One region of the Streptomyces laurentii genome, then DNA from elsewhere that is predicted to be linked to it. Evidence: riboswitches for the same ligand, from Rfam matches in the RefSeq annotation. Region 1 holds a riboswitch; the other holds the start of a gene.
What was found. Region 1 has a riboswitch for glycine ahead of gcvT (glycine cleavage system aminomethyltransferase GcvT). Riboswitches for the same ligand answer to the same signal wherever they lie in the genome.

Region 1 (6,931 bases):
GCCGCGCCGGGGACGGCGTCGACGGCGTCGGCCTGCTCGGCCGCACGCGTCTCCTGCTGTGGTGCCGTCATCGTGGTGAGGACCCCTCTCGGCCGCCGGGTCGCCGGCCCTTGACCGCCGCGGGTAGCGGCATGGTGGAACAACTGCTGGGTATGGGCGCGAAAGCGACCGAACACCCGGTGTTCCGGGGAGTCTTCAATGGGCCCGCGATCACCCGCCAGACCTGGCGGGGAATGGTTGCGTAACCGTGATGCGGTTCGTTGCCTTCCGTTATCCGAACGTTCCGATCACTTCAGCGGACCATCTCGGACACTATTCGACCAGATCGGACAACTACCCCAACCAGGTTGTGGCAGGCGTCAATTGGGGCGACAGGAGGGGTGGAAACGGACGATTCGGCGGGGCTGTCAGTACACGTGCGGGGCGGCGGACGCGCCGCGCGCGGGACCGGCCGGCGGATAGCCGTAACCGGGAGTGAGCGGAGCGGCTGGTGCGGCGTGCGCGTCACGGTCGTAGAACGGACGGGCGTGCGCGTGCAGCCACAAGGCGACCGGATCGTACGGATCGGACATGGCGACCGTGGAGACCGGGAGTCCGTCGGGGACGGCGCCGACCGTCTGGTGCATCATCGCCCGCGCGGCCTCGACCGCGCCCGGCGAGGAGTCGTACAGGTCCAGACCGATGGCGAGGTACGGGGAGCCGAGCGCGGGCTGCACCCAGGCGCGGCGCAGCGAGCGGACGGCCGAGGTGTGATGGGCGTTCTGTGACAGCAGGGCGTAGAACTGCGGGATCTCCAGGGACGGTTCGGACAGCCGCAGCGGTCCGGCCGGCATCCGGTCCAGACCGGTGGCGACGCGCCGCAGGTCGGCCCACGGGATGCCGACGCCGCCGCCGGGGGCGTGCGGGTTGAGCCAGATGCCCCAGCGGTCGGGGAACAGGGAGCGGGCGATCTCCAGACCGCCGACCCGTTCGTGGGCGCGGGTCCAGCCGGAGGCGGCGAGCTCCTGCGCGGAGGTGACGCAGGGCGCGTAGCCGAAGCCGTCGACCTCCATGTTCCCGTACTGGGCGTCCTGCGCTCCGGGGGTGCCCTGCCAGAGCAGCATCCAGACCTCGGAGCCGGCCAGGGCGTGCAGCAGCTGCTCGTAGGCGTCGTGACGCCCCGGTGTCACCTGCCGCAGCATGTGCTCGACCTGTCCGGCGGCAGCGGTGCCTGACGCGCTCACCCTCGGTCCCCGCCCCTCTTGTCCGTGCTGTCGGTGGTGTCGGCGTCACTGACGTCGCCGACCATGTCGTCCTTGCGGCCGTACGGAATCGCCCGGTCGGGCCTCGATCCGTGCGGCGTGAATGAGTTCAGCTTAGAGCGGGGGTCCGTCACACGGCGGCGCGCTGGAAGAAGGGGCGCACCTTCTCCAGCATCCAGTCGCCGACCGGGTCCTGGGCCACGTCCAGCAGGACGAGGTTGACCGGCCAGGCGACCTCGACCCGGCCGAGGGCGCGCCCGAGGGCCTCCAGCGGGACCGCCAGGTCGGGGTCGAGGCCGTCGACGAGCAGCACGCCGACGAACAGGGCCGGTTCGGTGCCCTCGACGCTGGCGAGGGCACGGCGGGCGGAGGTCACGACGCCGGTGGCCTCGAACTCGGCGGCGGCGGCGGCCAGGAAGTCCACCGGATCGTCCTGCCAGTCGGGCTCGAACAGGCGGACCCGGCCGCCGTTGGCCGGCCCGTCCAGCTCGGTGCGGCCGGTCCGGCACAGCTCGGCGACGGCGGGCGGGGGCAGTGGGACGCCGACGGTGCCGCCTGGGTTCACGGCGAGGCCGAGCTGCGGGGGCAGGCCGCGGGCGAAGTCACGGGCGGGGGCGACGGTGTACGACATGTGGTCGCCGACGCAGGCGCGGAACTCCTGTTCGGAGCTGAAGACGGGCACGTAGGCGGCGCCGTCCAGCTCCAGGGTGGGCAGGTCGAGGTCGGCGCTGTCGGGGCCGCCGCCGTTGGGCAGCGGCACCCAGACGGAGCTGCGGCCGAGCACCTCGACCAGGCGGCCGCCCGCGGCGGGGTTGCCGAGCGAGGCGGCCAGTACTTCCTCGAGTTCGTTGCCCGGCCACGTCACGTCCACGCTGCTCGTCGTCCCCTTCTCGCCTTCGCGGCTTCCATCCGGTCTCCAGCGCACCGCCCTCGCCCCCGGCCGGTCCGGCTTCCGCCGGGCGGTTCCGGGCGCCGAAGAGACGCCGGAGAGACGCCGGACGACGGTCCGGCGGTCGTCGGGGGATCCGTCCCCCGTCTCCCGCCGCACGCCCGGACGGTCCCGGCCGCCCCGGCCGTTTCGAACACACGGTGCGTCAGCACCTTAACGGCGCGCCGGGGCCGCCGGGGCAGGAAGGGGTGCGGGCTTCGTCACGCGATGTCCTGGAACCCGATCCTCCGCAGGACGTCGGCCGCCTCCCGGTCGAGCAGGGTGACCGACGCGCAGCCGCGCGGCAGGGCGCCCGTCTCGGCGGTGCGGACCAGCCGGCCGACGGCCCGGCGGTGCCGGGCGAAGGCGTAGCCGGACACGGTACGGCCGCGGTCCCGCTGGCCCGCCAGGGCGGTGTCCGGGTCGACGTCGAGCAGGATCAGGTGCAGGCCGGCGCCGCGCCGGCGGGCCGCGCGGGCGAGCCAGCCGCGCACCCAGGACTGGGTGCCGCAGTCGTGGACGACCACCCCGGCGCCGGCCCGCACGGCGCGGCGGAGCCCGGCGTAGTGGGCGAGGCGCGCGAACGGGCGGTAGAGGGCGTACGGCAGGAAGCGGGGCAGCCGGGCCTCCCAGCGCTCCCGGGTGTCCTGGGAGTCGACGGCCCGGCCGCCGGCGACCCGGCCCATGAGCGTGGACTTGCCGGCGCCGGGCAGCCCGGAGACCACCACGACGTCGCCGCGCGCGAAGGTGAGGACGCGGGGGCCGTGCCCGCCGCGCCCGCGCAGGTCCCGCAGGAACCGGCCGCGCCGCCGGGTGCGGGCCCGGGCTCTGTCCCGTACCGCCTCGCGCGCCTGGCCGCGGCCCCGGTCGTGCCCCCGGTCGTGCCGTTGGCCGCAGGCCCGGTCCCGGGCCTGGTCGGGGGCGGCGACCCCGCCGGGAAGAGCCCCGGCGACCGCCCGCCGCACCGGTATGCCGGTGTTCGCCACATATGGTCCGGTGTGCCGGATCGTCATCGCCATCTCCCCCTGTCGGGCGTGCCGGAACCCCGATCGGGCCCGCCAGGACCCTGCCCACAAAGTGTAAAGAAATGGTAATGGGGCACAAGTGATTTGCCGGGCGGACCCGCCGTGCAATGATGAGCGCGCCACTCGCTCGCACGAGCGCGCACCCGCGCCACCAGCGCGTACAACCGCATACCGGCCGCTCGAATCCGCGCGGGAGAGTCCCGGGGCATCCGCACACACCGTGCGCGTGCGCCGGGCGCCGAAGGAGCAAGTACCTCCCTTGAATCTCTCAGGCCCCGTACCGCGCGGACGAGGCAGATCTGAAAAGCGGGACGCGGCGTCGCGTCCCCACCCAAGGTGCAAGCCGGGGACGTCCTCGGTGAACCTCTCAGGTTCCATGACAGATGGGGAGGATGTCCTCACCGTCATGCACGTCGTGCGCCCCGCACGCCTGGGACCCGGGAGCCACCCATGAGTACTGCCCCCCGCCTGACCGCCCTCGACGCGACGCATCGCTCGCTCGGCGCGACCATGACCGACTTCGCGGGCTGGGACATGCCGCTGCGCTACGGCAGCGAGCGCGAGGAGCACACCGCGGTCCGCACCAAGGCCGGCCTGTTCGACCTGTCCCACATGGGAGAGATCACCGTCACCGGCCCCGAGGCCGTGCGCTTCCTCGACTACGCGCTGGTCGGCAACATCTCCACGGTGGGCAACGGCCGCGCCCGCTACACGATGATCTGCCGTGAGGACGGCGGCATCCTGGACGACCTGATCGTCTACCGCCTCGGCGAGACCGAGGCCCCCGAGTACATGGTCGTCGCGAACGCCTCCAACGCCCAGGTCGTGCTCGACGCGCTGACCGAGCGCGTGGCCGGCTTCGACGCCGAGGTCCGCGACGACCGCGACGCGTACGCCCTGCTCGCCGTCCAGGGCCCCGAGTCCGCCGGCATCCTGGCCAAGCTCACCGACGCCGACCTGGACGGTCTGAAGTACTACGCGGGCCTGCCCGGCACCGTCGCCGGCGTGCCCGCGCTGATCGCCCGTACCGGCTACACCGGCGAGGACGGCTTCGAGCTCTTCCTGAAGCCGGAGCACGCCGAGGGCGTGTGGCAGGCGCTGACCGAGGCGGGCGCGGACGCCGGCCTGGTCCCGTGCGGCCTGTCCTGCCGCGACACGCTGCGCCTGGAGGCGGGCATGCCGCTGTACGGGCACGAGCTGACCACCGGCCTCACGCCGTTCGACGCCGGCCTCGGCCGGGTCGTCAAGTTCGAGAAGACCACGAACGAGGGCCGTTTCGTCGGCCGCGAGGCGCTGGAGAAGGCCGCCGAGCGCGCCGAGGCCGCCCCGCCGCGCAAGCTGGTCGGCCTGATCGCCGAGGGCCGCCGGGTGCCCCGCGCGGGCATGTCCGTGGTCGTGGCCGGCGAGGTCGTCGGCGAGGTCACCTCCGGCGCCCCGTCCCCGACCCTCGGCAAGCCGATCGCCATGGCCTACGTGGACGCCGCGCACGCCCAGGCCGGCACGGCGGGCGTCGGCATCGACATCCGCGGCACCCACGAGCCGTACGAGGTCGTGGCGCTGCCGTTCTACAAGCGCGAGAAGTAGGCCGCGGGTCGCCTCGCGCGCGTACGTCCGGGCATCCGTCCGGACCGGGCGCCCGGCCTTCGCCCCGCGCCCCCGGCGTACGCCGGTGAGGTGATTCGTCTCACCTTCCGTCTCATCCCGTAAGACCCCCGTTCATCCGCACTCCCCCGATCCAGGAGAATCACGCCATGAGCAACCCCCAGGAGCTTCGCTACAGCAAGGAGCACGAGTGGCTGTCGGCCGTCGAGGACGGCGTCGCCACGATCGGCATCACGGAGTTCGCGGCGAACGCCCTCGGCGACGTCGTGTACGCCCAGCTGCCGGAGGTCGGTGACACCGTGACCGCCGGCGAGACCTGCGGCGAGCTGGAGTCGACCAAGTCGGTCAGCGACCTGTTCTCCCCGGTCACGGGCGAGGTCGTCGCCGCGAACCAGGACGTCGTCGACGACCCGTCCCTGGTGAACTCGGCTCCGTTCGAGGGTGGCTGGCTCTTCAAGGTACGCGTCGCGGAGGAGCCGAAGGACCTGCTCTCCGCCGCCGAGTACACCGAGCTCTCCGGCAACTAAGGATCTCTCGATGTCGCTTCTGAACACTCCCCTCCACGAGCTGGACCCGGACGTCGCCGCCGCCGTCGACGCCGAGCTCCGCCGTCAGCAGAACACCCTCGAGATGATCGCCTCGGAGAACTTCGCTCCGGTCGCGGTCATGGAGGCCCAGGGTTCGGTCCTCACCAACAAGTACGCCGAGGGCTACCCGGGCCGCCGCTACTACGGCGGCTGCGAGCACGTCGACGTGGCCGAGCAGATCGCGATCGACCGGATCAAGGAGCTGTTCGGCGCCGAGTACGCCAACGTGCAGCCGCACTCCGGCGCGTCCGCCAACCAGGCCGCCCTGTTCGCGATCGCCCAGCCGGGCGACACGATCCTCGGCCTGGACCTGGCCCACGGCGGCCACCTCACCCACGGCATGCGCCTGAACTTCTCGGGCAAGCAGTTCGACGTGGTCGCGTACCACGTGGACGACCAGGGCCGGGTCGACATGGCCGAGGTCGAGCGCCTCGCCAAGGAGCACCGCCCCAAGGTGATCATCGCGGGCTGGTCCGCCTACCCGCGTCAGCTGGACTTCGCCGAGTTCCGCCGGATCGCCGACGAGGTCGAGGCCTACCTGTGGGTCGACATGGCCCACTTCGCGGGTCTGGTCGCGGCCGGTCTGCACCCGAACCCGGTCGCGTACGCGGACGTGGTCACCTCCACCACGCACAAGACGCTCGGTGGCCCGCGCGGCGGCATCATCCTGGCGAAGAAGGAGTTCGCGAAGAAGCTGAACTCCTCGGTCTTCCCCGGTTTCCAGGGCGGCCCGCTGGAGCACGTGATCGCGGCCAAGGCCGTCTCCTTCAAGGTCGCGGCCTCGGAGGAGTTCAAGGAGCGCCAGCAGCGCACCCTGGACGGCGCGCGGATCATCGCCGAGCGCCTGGTGCGGGACGACGTCACCGAGCACGGTGTCTCCGTGCTGTCCGGCGGCACCGACGTGCACCTGCTCCTGGTCGACCTGCGGAACTCGGAGCTGGACGGCCAGCAGGCCGAGGACCGGCTGCACGAGGTGGGCATCACGGTCAACCGGAACGCCGTTCCGAACGACCCGCGCCCACCGATGGTCACCTCCGGCCTGCGCATCGGCACGCCGGCCCTCGCCACCCGCGGCTTCCAGGCCGAGGACTTCCGCGAGGTCGCCGACATCATCGCCGAGACGCTCAAGCCCGGCTTCGACGCCGAGGCGCTGAAGGCGCGGGTCACGGCCCTCGCCGACAAGCACCCGCTGTACCCCGGCCTGAAGTGATCCTCGCGTCATCCTGAAGTAATTTCGTACGCTTTTGTTCTTCGGTTCGTTCGTACGAAACTTCCGGGGCACCGCGCACACTGGACAGTGGCCCTGTCCGTGAGCATGGTGCCCCACCCCATTTGTCACGACACCAGCAGTGACGGCACGTTCTGCACCACCCCGGCAGACAATGGCGTCTAGCCCCCACAAGGAGTTCCCGTGGCCATCTCGGTCTTCGACCTGTTCTCGATCGGCATCGGCCCGTCGAGTTCCCACACGGTGGGCCCCATGAGGGCGGCCCGCATGTTCGCCCGGCGACTGAAGAACGAGGGCCTGCTCGCCCACGTCGGTTCCAT
Region 2 (6,931 bases), on a different contig from region 1:
CTTCCGGGACGTCGTCGTCCTCAAGATCGTCAAGCGTTTCCTGGACACCGGGGTCGCGCTCCAGAACATCCGGGCGGCGGTGCAGCATCTGCGGGCCCGCGGTTTCCGCGATCTGGAGCGGATGACGCTGATGAGCGACGGCGCGACCGTCTACGAGTGCGCGTCCCCGGACGAGGTCGTCGACCTGCTCCAGGGCGGGCAGGGCGTCTTCGGCATCGCCGTGGGCGTGGTGTGGCGGGACGTCGAGGCGGCGCTCTCGCAGCTGCACGGCGAGCGCGTCGACACCGGCGAGACGCTGGTCGGGCACAATCCCGCGGACGAGCTGGCGCGCCGGCGCCGCGACAAGGCCGTCTGACCTCTGCCCCCGACTCCGGCCCCCGCATCGGCCCGTACGTGCGTACGAGCCGATTGTCAGTGGCGTAGGGCAGCATCGGAACCGTGAGAGCCGCGCCCACGATCCTGCATCTCGACATGGATGCCTTCTTCGCCGCCGCCGAGCAGGCGTCGAAGCCCAGTCTGCGCGGAAAACCCGTGGTCGTGGGCGGCCTCGGGCCGCGCGGTGTGGTCGCCACCGCGTCGTACGAGGCGCGTCGCTTCGGGGTGCATTCGGCGATGCCCATGGGGCAGGCCCGGCGGCTCGCCCCGAACGCGGCGTACCTGGTGCCGCGCTTCGCCTTCTACCGGGCGATCAGCGGGCAGGTCATGGAACTCCTCGGCCGGCTCTCCCCGCTCGTCGAGCCGCTGAGCCTGGACGAGGCCTTCGTCGACCTGGAGGCCGGGGGCGTGGCCGACGACAGCGCGGGCGCCCGGGAGGCCGGGGAGCGGCTGCGGCGGGACATCCTGACGACGACCGGCCTGACCGGCTCGGTCGGCCTGGCCGGCTCCAAGATGCTCGCGAAGATCGCCTCCGAAGAGGCCAAGCCGGACGGGCTGGTGCTGATCGAGCCGGGCACCGAGCGGGAACTGCTCGGGCCGCGGTCGGTACGGATCATCCCCGGGGTCGGCCCGGCCACCGGCGAGCATCTGCGGCGGGCCGGGATCGGCACCGTCGCCGAGGTGGTGGAGGCGGGGGAGGACGAGCTGGTACGGCTCCTGGGGCGGGCGCACGGCACCTCGCTGTACGCGATGGCGCTCGGGCGTGACGACCGGCCGGTGGTGGCCGAGCGGGACGCCAAGTCGGTGTCGGTGGAGGACACCTTCGACGTGGACCTGCACGACCGGCTGCGGATCCGGCTGGAGGTCGAGCGGCTGGCCGAGCGCTGCGTGGCGCGGCTGCGCGGGTCGGGGCACTCGGGGCGGACGATCGTCCTGAAGGTGCGGCGGTACGACTTCTCCACGCTGACCCGTTCCGAGACGCTGCGCGGGCCCACGGACGATCCGGTGGTGGTCCGGGACGCGGCGGCGCGGCTGCTGGACCTGGTGGACACCACGGGCGGGGTGCGGCTGCTGGGCGTCGGTGTCAGCGGGCTCGCGGACTACACCCAGGAGGACCTGTTCGCGCAGGCCGAGGCGGAGGCCGTGGCCGTGGCCGAGGCGGGGGCGGAAGCGGCGGCGGACGCCACCGCGGTTGCCGAGGCCGGTACGGAGGCGGCGGAACGGGCCGCGGAGACGGGGCCCCAGGCGCCGGCCGCCGCGCCGCCCGCGGCCACGGAGACCACGGAGCGGCACTGGGCGCCCGGCAACGACGTACGGCATGCCGTGTACGGGCCCGGCTGGGTGCAGGGCAGCGGCGTCGGGCGGGTCACCGTCCGCTTCGAGGAACCCTGCTCCGCGCCGGGCCGCGTCCGCACCTTCGTCGTCGGCGACCCGGACCTGGAACCGGCCGATCCGCTCCCGCTCGTCCCGGGCGGAGCAACGGTTTCGACCGCTTAGACCGGCCGGGTGACGTGTGCCGTCAGGCCTCCTCCTGGCCCGCCAGACGGCCGAAGTCGTGCTCCACGACGGCCGGGGGCGCGGGGGGCAGGGTCAGGTTGTAGTGACGGTAGAGCTGAAGCTCCTGTTCGGGGGAGAGATGCCGGCCGACCCCGAAGTCGGGGGCGTCCTTGATCAGGGTGCGCTCGTAGGGGATATGGAGGCCGTCCGCCACCAGTTCGCTGGGTTCCAGCGGGACGAAGGCGTCCCGGCTGAAGAGTCCGGTGCGTACGGCGGCCCATTCGGGGACTCCGGTCGCGTCGTCCAGGTACACCTCGTCCACAGTGCCGATCTTGTGCCCGTTCCGGTCGAACGCCTTGCGGCCGATCAGGCTGCGCGGATCGATGTCGGTCTGCACGGTCCCTCCAACTGGTCGCAACTGCTCTGCAACACTACGAAAGGGCACATCTCGGATGTCGGCCACTTGAGCGATGGGGGAAGCATCCGCGCTGGTAGGCTGGTTATGGCTGTCGACCCCACGCGGGAGAGTCCTCCGGAGAACCATTCGGAGGCGCCGAAGGAGCAACTCCTCCCCGGAATCTCTCAGGCCCCTGTACCGCGCGGACGAGGTCACTCTGGAAAGCAGGGCGGACGTCGGACGGCATCCGCTCTCACCGACGGTGAAAGCCGGTCTTCCGCGAGGCGGGCCGGTGAAGCTCTCAGGTCAGATGACAGAGGGGGAGGTCGTCCGGGCAACCGCGCCGCGGTGCCCCTCGCAGGTCGTGACGACCAGGAGGCCCCCGTACATGACCGCCAACCGCACTCCGCTCTCCGAGCTCGAGCAGGGCATCCCCTTCGAGCAGCGGCACATCGGACCCGACGCCGAGGCGCGGGCCAAGATGCTCGCCCAGGTCGGTTACGGATCCCTCGACGAGCTCACGGCCGCCGCCGTGCCGGACGTCATCAAGAACACCGAGGCGCTGGCCCTCCCGGCCGCCCGCACCGAGGCCGAGGTACTGGCCGAGCTGCGCACCCTGGCCGACCGCAACCAGGTCGTCACCCCGATGATCGGCCTCGGCTACTACGGCACCTTCACCCCGCCGGTGATCCTCCGCAACGTGATGGAGAACCCGGCCTGGTACACCGCCTACACGCCGTACCAGCCGGAGATCTCCCAGGGCCGCCTGGAGGCCCTGCTCAACTTCCAGACCATGGTCGCCGACCTGACCGGCCTGCCGACCTCCGGCGCCTCGCTGCTCGACGAGGGCACCGCGGCCGCCGAGGCCATGGCGCTGTCCCGCCGTGTCGGCAAGGTCAAGAACGGTGTCTTCCTGGTCGACGCCGACGCGCTGCCGCAGACCGTCGCCGTCATCCGGACCCGCGCCGAGCCGACCGGTGTCGAGGTCGTCGTCGCCGACCTCTCCGCCGGTATCCCGGCCGAGATCGCCGAGCGCGGCGTCTTCGGCGTGCTCCTGCAGTACCCGGGCGCCTCCGGTGCCATCCGGGACATCAAGCCGGTCGTCGACCAGGCCCACGAGCTCGGCGCGATCGTCACCGTCGCCGCCGACCTGCTCGCGCTGACCCTGCTCGCCTCGCCCGGCTCCCTCGGCGCCGACATCGCGGTCGGCACCACCCAGCGCTTCGGCGTCCCGATGGGCTTCGGCGGCCCGCACGCCGGCTACATGGCCGTCCAGGCCAAGCACGCCCGCTCGCTGCCCGGCCGTCTCGTCGGCGTCTCCGTCGACGCCGACGGCAATAAGGCGTACCGCCTGGCGCTGCAGACCCGTGAGCAGCACATCCGCCGCGAGAAGGCCACCAGTAACATCTGCACCGCGCAGGTGCTGCTCGCCGTCATGGCCGGCATGTACGCCGTCTACCACGGCCCCGAGGGCCTGAAGCAGATCGCGCAGCGCACGCACCGCTACGCCGCGATCCTCGCGGCCGGCCTGCGGGCCGGCGGCGTGCAGCTGACCCAGGGCGCCTTCTTCGACACGCTCACCGCCCGGGTGCCCGGCCGCGCCGACGAGATCGTCGCCGCCGCCCTGGCCGCCGGGGTCAACCTGCACCGGGTCGACGGCGACCACGTCTCCGTCTCCTGCGACGAGACCACCACGCGCGAGCACCTCGCCGCCGTCTGGACCGCCTTCGGCGTCACCGGCGACATCGAGGCCCTCGACGAGGACACCCAGGACGCCCTGCCGGCCGACGCGCTGCGCACCGACGCGTACCTGACCCACCCGGTCTTCGCCGCGTACCGCTCCGAGACGGCGATGCTGCGCTACCTGCGCAAGCTCGCCGACCGCGACTACGCGCTCGACCGCGGCATGATCCCGCTCGGCTCCTGCACCATGAAGCTGAACGCGACCACCGAGATGGAGCCGGTGACCTGGCCCGAGTTCGGCCAGATCCACCCCTTCGTGCCGATCGACCAGGCCCAGGGCTACGTCACGCTCATCACCGAGCTGGAGGAGCGCCTGGCCGAGGTCACCGGCTACGACAAGGTGTCCATCCAGCCGAACGCCGGCTCCCAGGGCGAGCTGGCCGGCCTGCTCGCCGTCCGCGCCTACCACCGCGCCAACGGCGACACCCAGCGCACGGTCTGCCTCATCCCGTCCTCCGCGCACGGCACCAACGCCGCCTCCGCCACGATGGCCGGCATGAAGGTCGTCGTCGTCAAGACCGCCGACGACGGCGAGGTCGACGTCGAGGACCTGCGCGCCAAGATCGAGCAGCACCGCGACGAGCTCGCCGTGCTGATGATCACCTACCCGTCCACGCACGGTGTCTTCGAGGAGCACGTCTCCGAGATCTGCGGCCAGGTGCACGACGCGGGCGGCCAGGTGTACGTCGACGGCGCCAACCTCAACGCCCTGGTCGGCCTCGCCAAGCCGGGCCACTTCGGCGGCGACGTCTCGCACCTCAACCTGCACAAGACCTTCTGCATCCCGCACGGCGGCGGCGGCCCGGGCGTCGGCCCGGTCGGCGTGCGCGCGCACCTCGCCCCGTACCTGCCGAACCACCCGCTCCAGGCCACCGCGGGCCCGGAGACCGGCGTCGGCCCGATCTCGGCCGCCCCGTGGGGCTCCGCCGGCATCCTGCCGATCTCCTGGTCGTACGTCCGGCTGATGGGCGGCGAGGGCCTCAAGCACGCCACCCAGGTCGCCGTCCTCGCGGCGAACTACATCGCCAAGCGCCTGGAGCCGCACTACCCGGTGCTCTACACCGGCCCGGCCGGTCTGGTCGCCCACGAGTGCATCGTCGACCTGCGCCCGCTGTCGAAGGCGACCGGCGTCAGCGTCGACGACATCGCCAAGCGTCTGATCGACTACGGCTTCCACGCGCCGACCATGTCGTTCCCGGTGGCCGGCACGCTGATGATCGAGCCCACCGAGTCCGAGGACCTGACCGAGCTCGACCGGTTCTGCGACACCATGATCGCGATCCGCACCGAGATCGAGAAGGTCGGTTCGGGCGCCTGGCCGGCCGACGACAACCCGCTGCACAACGCCCCGCACACCGCGGCGGCGCTGGGCGGCGAGTGGAACCACCCGTACACCCGTGAGGAGGCGGTCTTCCCGGCCGGCGTCTCGGTCGCGGACAAGTACTGGCCGCCGGTCCGCCGCATCGACGGTGCCTTCGGCGACCGCAACCTGGTGTGCTCCTGCCCGCCGCTGGACGCGTACGAGAACTGACGGCGACCCCGCGTCCGCGCCCGCGTAGGAGGGGTGTGAGGCGCGGAGGTACGCGGAGGCACACAAGAGGGCCGGTCCGGAGATCTCTCCGGGCCGGCCCTCGGCTCGTCCTGTGGGTGTCCGTCCCGTACGGGCGGGGGACGGAGCCGGGTCAGGCGGCGGCGGTCACGGCGGCCGCCGCCGGCGTGCGGTGCGGGGCGATGATCTGCCCGTCCGGCAGCAGCTCACCGGTGTCCTCGAAGAGCAGGACCCCGTTGCACAGCAGGCTCCAGCCCTGTTCCGGGTGGTGCGCCACGAGTCGGGCGGCCTCCCGGTCGGCGGAGTCGGCGGTGGGACAGGCAGGCTGATGCTGGCACATGGGCGGATTCTCTCGCTGTGTCGTGGTGGATGTCCTGCGGCTCTTCGCTGGCATGGCCGCCCCCGTCGGTCGGTTGGTTCCGGTCCCAGTCTTGCCTCATGGACGACGTTCCGCAGGGATTTCCCGGCAGCTCGTCCTCTTCCTTGATGACGCGTCACCCGCAGGGGCGGTTCGCTCCAACTACACCGTCTCTTCGGGGGGTTCGGGGTGGCCCAAGCGGGCTAGTCCGATCGGGAGAGGGGTCGGACAGCAGTGCGCCGGGGCGCGCCGGGCCCGGATGCGCCCCCTGCCGATGTCCTCCCGCGCGCCGCACCGCGGGCCGTGCCGCAGGTCTCGCCGCGGTTCGTGCCGCAGGCCGTGCGTATGCCGTACGTAAGCGGTACGCGCGCCGTCAGGCCGAGGCGGCGGAGTCGAGCACGGGCGGCGGGGGAAGCCGCAGCCCGATCACCGGCAGCAGATCCGCGGCCCGGTGGATGTGGTGCGCGGCGATCCCGGGCGGGGCGGGGGACAGCGGTACGAGGAGGTCGGCCGGCCCGGGTGTGGTACTGGTGCCGTCGGACTCGACATCGGCGTGCAGCCACAGCGCCAGCATGTACAGCCCCGGGACGCCGAGCAGCCGCGGCTGGTACGGGGCGGCGAGGGCCTCGGCCTGGACCAGCGCCCGCTCGGTGGCCGCGAGGTACGGCCCCTCGCAGAAGTGGGAGATGGTCCAGCCCTCCGGCGTGAGCCGGGTGTCCGCGGCGGCGATCGACCGGTCCCCGCAGCGGATGAGGAAGCGCCAGGCCGCCAGCCGGGTGAGGGACGGTGTGCCGGCCGTCCCCGTGCCGCCCGGCCCGCCGAGGAGATGGACGGGCAGGGGCAGTTCGGCACTCAGTGGCCCCTGGACGGCCCGCAGGGCCGGGGTGCGTGGCGGGTGGACCGCCGCCGGGGAACCGAGGGCCGTGAGGACACAACGGAGGGCCGGCGTGGGGGCCGCGGGGAGACGGAGCATGGTGGGTCGCCTCTCACTCAGGAGACACGGAGACACGGT

Region 2: another riboswitch for glycine. It lies ahead of gcvP (aminomethyl-transferring glycine dehydrogenase); the one in region 1 lies ahead of gcvT (glycine cleavage system aminomethyltransferase GcvT).

Annotation. Positions count from the first base shown of each region.
Region 1 is NZ_JBEYHT010000075.1:27,445-34,375, forward strand. Features, by position in the region: gene ABZ693_RS31720 (ABC transporter permease) at 1-71, opposite strand, end outside; gene ABZ693_RS31725 (enhanced serine sensitivity protein SseB C-terminal domain-containing protein) at 408-1,223, opposite strand; gene ABZ693_RS31730 (enhanced serine sensitivity protein SseB) at 1,372-2,112, opposite strand; gene ABZ693_RS31735 (AAA family ATPase) at 2,391-3,182, opposite strand; glycine riboswitch at 3,375-3,487, shown strand; glycine riboswitch at 3,488-3,587, shown strand; gene gcvT (glycine cleavage system aminomethyltransferase GcvT) at 3,645-4,778, shown strand; gene gcvH (glycine cleavage system protein GcvH) at 4,946-5,323, shown strand; gene glyA (serine hydroxymethyltransferase) at 5,334-6,593, shown strand; gene ABZ693_RS31755 (L-serine ammonia-lyase) at 6,795-6,931, shown strand, end outside.
Region 2 is NZ_JBEYHT010000089.1:9,800-16,730, reverse strand. Features, by position in the region: gene ABZ693_RS33685 (MerR family transcriptional regulator) at 1-355, shown strand, start outside; gene ABZ693_RS33680 (DNA polymerase IV) at 439-1,872, shown strand; gene ABZ693_RS33675 (PRC-barrel domain-containing protein) at 1,895-2,269, opposite strand; glycine riboswitch at 2,383-2,480, shown strand; gene gcvP (aminomethyl-transferring glycine dehydrogenase) at 2,658-5,543, shown strand; gene ABZ693_RS33665 (DUF5999 family protein) at 5,695-5,901, opposite strand; gene ABZ693_RS33660 (hypothetical protein) at 6,293-6,892, opposite strand.